2 linked regions of the Collimonas fungivorans genome follow. Each later gene encodes a partner of the first gene's protein in a complex. Links are inferred from orthologs where the notes say so. Each region holds a gene or a part of one and is shown in the gene's direction. Other genes may lie near its edges.

Region 1 (2,868 bases):
AGCGCCTTGAACAGGGTGCGCACGCCTGCCAGGTTGGCCGGAGCCAGCAGCAGGTTGTGCCGTCCGCGCGCGCCTTCGATCAAGGGCTTGAGCGCGGCTTTGCGCGGCGGCCGGTACAGCGCGGTAAGCGGGGTCTTGGTGGCGATCGCCTGGGCGATGATTTCAAAACAGCCCAGGTGCGGGGTCAGGAAGATCACCCCGGTCTTGGCGTCCAGCGCCGCTTGCGCCAGCTCCCAGTTCTCGATGGCGGCGGTGCGCAGCACCCGTTGCGGCGCGGCGCACCAGATGAACGGCAGCTCGAACATGCTCTTGCCGGATTCACTGATGGCCTGCGGCAAAGCCGCCTGATAGCCGGCCCGGAACAGGTTGTCTTTCAATTTTCCGCGGTACGAAGCCGAGGCCAGGTAGACCAGCCAGCCGCCCAGCGTCCCTATTGCATGCAGGAAAAATAGAGGGAGTGTCGACAGCAGGCGGAAGAGTATTACAAGCATTGGAGGAGCTCATCGAGAGCTAAAAGAGGGTGGATTTTGCCGATTTTTTTCAAGAGGCGTAAAATAGCATAATAGTTTCAAAACCGAATATGGTTGCAAGGTGTTTTTGGAAGCCGATAGATTGCTTGCAGGAATTATCTTAATATATAGTAATTAGCATTATCCGCCGAGTTAATAGACAACTTGCGAGGCGGAATACAAATTTCGCTAAAGCGTCGCAGGCTCAACAGGTTTGACTGCGACATGGTCACCACTGTTTTTTTGTAGGAGCCTGTTATGGCACATGAGTACCTCTTCACTTCCGAATCCGTTTCTGAAGGTCATCCCGACAAAGTCGCGGACCAGATCTCCGACGCCATCCTCGACGCCATCTTTACCCAGGACCCGCAAGCGCGGGTCGCCGCCGAAACCTTGTGCAATACCGGTTTGGTCGTGCTGGCGGGTGAAGTCACCACCTTTGCCAACGTGGATTACATCGCCGTCGCGCGCGAAACCATCAAGCGTATCGGCTACGATAACGCCGACTACGGCATCGACTACAAGAGCTGCTCGGTGCTGGTCGGCTACGACAAGCAATCGCCGGACATCGCCCAGGGCGTGGATGAAGGCAAGGGCATCGATCTTGACCAGGGCGCCGGCGACCAGGGCCTGATGTTCGGTTATGCCTGCGACGAAACGCCGGAACTGATGCCGGCCGCAATCTATTACGCGCACCGGATCGTCGAACGCCAGTCGCAGTTGCGCAAGGATGGCCGCTTGCCATGGCTGCGTCCGGATGCAAAATCGCAAGTCACGCTGAAATACGTCGATGGCGTGCCGGTGGCGATCGACACCGTGGTGCTGTCGACCCAGCATGCGCCGGACATGCAGCACAAGGCGATCGAAGAAGCGGCGATCGAGGAAATCATCAAACCGGTGGTGCCGAAGGAGTGGCTGCAGAATACCCGCTACCTGATCAACCCGACCGGCCGTTTTGTCATCGGCGGCCCGCAAGGCGATTGCGGCCTGACCGGGCGCAAGATCATTGTCGACACCTACGGCGGCGCAGCGCCCCACGGTGGCGGCGCATTCTCCGGCAAGGACCCGTCCAAGGTCGACCGTTCGGCAGCTTATGCCGGTCGTTATGTCGCCAAGAACATCGTGGCCGCCGGCCTGGCCACCCGCTGCCAGATCCAGGTGTCGTACGCCATCGGCATCGCCAAGCCGACTTCGGTGATGGTGACCACCTTCGGCACCGGCAAGATCAGCGACGAAAAACTGGCGCAGCTGGTGCTGGAGCATTTCGACCTGCGCCCTAAAGGCATCGTGCAGATGCTGGACCTGCTGCGCCCTATCTACCAGAAGACCGCAGCCTACGGCCATTTCGGCCGCGAAGAGCCGGAATTCACCTGGGAACGCACCGACAAGGCCGCTGCCTTGAAAGCTGCCGCCCTGTAATTGCCGCCTGCCGGCATGGCGGGGATGGATGTTCCCTTTCCCCGCCATGCCGGACCAAACGTCGGCGATGCCAGAATCGTGCTTTGCACGATGGTGGCGACTTGCTACACTGACCACCTCAGTGACTACGATAAAAGAAACAAGTCCGCCATGGCCTCCGCCCCCCAATCCGTTTCCGATTCATCCGCCGATCGTCCGCCTCTGCGTCCCGTGGTGACCACCTTGCCGCGTTTCCGCCTGGCTGCCTGGCTGGTTGCGCTCACTGCGTTGTTCCTGGTGATGACCTTGCACATGCTGACTGCGCTGCTGGCCGGCCTGCTGGTATACGAGCTGGTGCGCGCGTTGACGCCGCTGGTGCAGCGCCGCCTGACCAGCCAGCGCGCACACCTGATTTCAGTAGTGTTCCTGTCTGCGATCATCATCGGCGCGCTGACGCTGGCGATAGTCGGCCTGGCGGCTTTTTTCCACGGTGGCCCCGACCGCATCCAGGTGCTGCAAGGGAAGCTGATGGTAGTGGTGGACCAGGCCCGCACCCAGCTGCCAGCCTGGCTGCAGCAATACCTGCCGGACGATATCGACGACATCCGCGAAATCATCAGCGATTGGCTGCAATCGCATCGCGGCGAAGTGCAACTGGCCGGCAAGGAAGCGGTGCAGGTATTCGTCCACGTGCTGGTGGGCATGGTGCTGGGCGCCATGGTGGCCTTGAACGCCGCCCATCCGATGCCGTTGCTGCAGCCGCTGGCGGCCGAATTGCTGGGACGGGCGCAGCTGCTGGCGGATGCGTTTCGCCGCGTGGTGTTCGCCCAGGTCAAGATTTCGCTGCTGAACACCACCCTGACGGCGATCTTCCTGCTGGTGGTGCTGCGGCTCGGCGGCATCCACCTGCCGTTGACCAAGACCATGATCGTCGTCACTTTCCTGGCGGGCCTGCTGCCGG
Region 2 (2,945 bases), 370 kb from region 1 along the record:
CTGAAGATTATCCGGCGAACTCGAATGCGGGCTTGAAAAATCGACAGAGCGTCCCTATACTTAGCACTCGTTAGGAGAGAGTGCTAACAATCTCCTCGACCTAGTCACTGTGCGGCGCATTCATATAGCAAAGCAGAGCGGTCAGTCCACTTTGCTGCGATGTTGCTGCAAATACAAATAACCTGTTGAATCTCAAGGAGTCACATATGAATCTTCGTCCTTTGCACGATCGCGTCATCGTCAAGCGTCTCGACCAGGAAACTAAAACTGCATCCGGCATCGTGCTGCCAGACGCAGCTGCCGAAAAGCCGGATCAAGGTGAAGTCCTGGCCGTCGGTAACGGCAAGATTCTGGAAAACGGCAATGTCCGTGCGCTGGCAGTCAAGGTTGGCGACCGCGTTCTGTTCGGCAAATACTCCGGCCAGGCTGTCAAGATCGACGGCAATGAACTGCTGGTAATGCGCGAAGAAGACCTGTTTGCCGTAGTCGAAGCCAAGTAATTCCGGCCAGGCCGGAATTCTCTGGTTGGCCGGCGCCTGGCGCTTCCGACCGGATCCGGTCACTACCCAATCGAATTGAACCTATTCAGGAGAATAAAACATGGCAGCAAAACAAGTAATTTTCGGCGATGAAGCACGCGCCAAGATCGTCAACGGCGTCAACATCCTGGCTAATGCAGTCAAGGTGACCCTGGGTCCTAAGGGCCGCAACGTGGTCCTGGAACGCAGCTTCGGCGCTCCTACCGTCACTAAAGACGGCGTTTCGGTCGCTAAAGAAATCGAACTGAAAGACAAGCTGGAAAACATGGGCGCGCAGCTGGTGAAAGAAGTCGCTTCCAAGACTTCCGACAACGCTGGCGACGGTACTACTACTGCAACCGTGCTGGCGCAAGCCATCGTGCGCGAAGGCTTCAAGTATGTTGCCGCCGGTTTCAACCCGACTGACCTGAAGCGCGGTATCGACAAAGCTGTTGTCGCCATCGTTGCCGAAATCAAGACCCTGTCGAAGCCAACCACCACCAGCAAGGAAATCGCCCAAGTCGGTTCGATCTCGGCTAACTCCGACACCGACATCGGTGAAATCATTGCCAAGGCAATGGACAAGGTCGGCAAAGAAGGCGTGATCACCGTTGAAGACGGCAAGTCGCTGGAAAACGAACTGGACATCGTCGAAGGCATGCAATTCGACCGCGGCTACCTGTCGCCATACTTCATCAACAACCAGGAAAAGCAAGTTGTTGCCCTGGAAAACCCGTTCGTCCTGCTGTTCGACAAAAAAGTTTCGAACATCCGTGACCTGCTGCCGATCCTGGAACAAGTCGCCAAGTCCGGCCGTCCTCTGCTGATCATCGCAGAAGATGTCGAAGGCGAAGCGCTGGCTACCCTGGTTGTGAACAACATCCGCGGCATCCTGAAGACTGCAGCTGTCAAGGCGCCAGGCTTTGGCGACCGTCGTAAAGCCATGCTGGAAGACATCGCTATCCTGATCGGCGGCCAAGTGATCGCTGAAGAAGTCGGCCTGACACTGGAAAAAGCTACCCTGGCTGAACTGGGCCAAGCCAAGCGTATCGAAATCAGCAAGGAAAACACCACCATCATCGACGGCGCCGGCGAAGCCATCACCATCGAAGCACGCGTCAAGCAAATCCGCGCGCAGATCGAAGAAGCCTCTTCGGACTACGACCGTGAAAAACTGCAAGAACGCGTCGCCAAGCTGGCCGGCGGCGTTGCGCTGATCAAAGTCGGTGCTGCTACCGAAGTTGAAATGAAAGAAAAGAAAGCCCGCGTTGAAGATGCTCTGCACGCTACCCGTGCAGCAGTTGAAGAAGGCGTTGTGCCAGGCGGCGGCGTGGCATTCCTGCGCGCACGTGCCAACATCAAGGACCTGAAGGGCGACAATCCTGACCAGGAAGCCGGCATCAAGATCGTGCTGCGCGCGATCGAAGAGCCACTGCGCCAGATCGTATTCAACGCTGGCGACGAGCCATCGGTTGTGGTCAATGCAGTCCTGGCTGGCAAGGGCAACTACGGTTACAACGCTGCCGACGGCACTTATGGCGACATGATTGCACTGGGCATCCTGGACCCAACCAAGGTTACCCGTTCGGCATTGCAAAACGCCGCTTCGGTTGCTTCCCTGATCCTGACTACTGAAGCGATGATCGCTGAACAGCCAGAAGACAAGTCGGCTGGCGGCATGCCAGGCGGCATGGGTGGCATGGGCGGTATGGGTGGTATGGACGGCATGATGTAATTCCAAAGGCCGGCATTCTTCCGGCCTTTGTGAAACATCTGTTGTTGCTTTATGAAAAAGCCTGCGATGGTTATCCGTCGCGGGCTTTTTTACATCGCGCTCCGTAGCCCGTTAAATGGGGTCAGAGTAATTTTCGCAAAAAACGCGAAAAAAACTCTGACCCCATTTAACTACGTCTGCGGTGTTTGTATTTGCATAGACACGACGGTAATAACGCCATGCCTAAATGTTCCTTCCCATGCTTGACAAACGCTTATAAAATAAGCACCTACTAAAATACATAACGGCGGCGAGATTGTTGATGTTTATGCAATCAGCTGCCTTTTTTCATTCTGAAATGATAGAAATCAAAGCAGTCACCCAGCGCTTCAACGGCGCGCGCGGGCCGGTCGATGCGGTGCGCAACGTCAGCCTGTCGATCCGCAAGGGCGAAATCTTCGGCATCATCGGCCGCAGCGGCGCCGGCAAGAGCACGCTGGTGCGTTGCCTCAACCTGCTGAACCGCCCTACTTCCGGCAACATCGTCGTCGACGGCAAGGACCTGACCACGCTCGACGCCGAGCAGCTGCGCGGCGCGCGGCGGGAAATCGGCATGATTTTCCAGCACTTCAACCTGCTGTCGTCGCGCACCGTGTACGACAACATCGCGCTGCCGCTGGAGCTGGCCGGCTTGTCCAAAAGCGAGATCGCTA

What was found. Proteins that work in one complex are often made in the same cells at the same time.
Region 2: the proteins of metK (region 1) and groL are in contact, whole or in part, in a cryo-EM structure (PDB 8P4O), measured with the Escherichia coli proteins. The link is inferred for Collimonas fungivorans from one-to-one orthologs.

Annotation. Positions count from the first base shown.
Region 1 is NZ_CP013232.1:5,141,379-5,144,246, reverse strand. What follows is about bases 5-2,847. They hold metK (methionine adenosyltransferase), read left to right. Parts: upstream 5-767; coding sequence 768-1,928; downstream 1,929-2,847. Other genes in these bases: CFter6_RS22530 (AI-2E family transporter), read left to right, coding at 2,079-2,847; CFter6_RS22540 (lysophospholipid acyltransferase family protein), read right to left, coding at 5-491. In the rest of the region: more of CFter6_RS22540, read right to left, coding at 1-4; more of CFter6_RS22530, read left to right, coding at 2,848-2,868. UniProt on the Escherichia coli protein: Catalyzes the formation of S-adenosylmethionine (AdoMet) from methionine and ATP.
Region 2 is NZ_CP013232.1:4,775,031-4,777,975, forward strand. What follows is about bases 7-2,926. They hold groL (chaperonin GroEL), read left to right. Parts: upstream 7-600; coding sequence 601-2,253; downstream 2,254-2,926. Other genes in these bases: groES (co-chaperone GroES), read left to right, coding at 207-500; CFter6_RS20935 (methionine ABC transporter ATP-binding protein), read left to right, coding at 2,591-2,926. In the rest of the region: more of CFter6_RS20935, read left to right, coding at 2,927-2,945.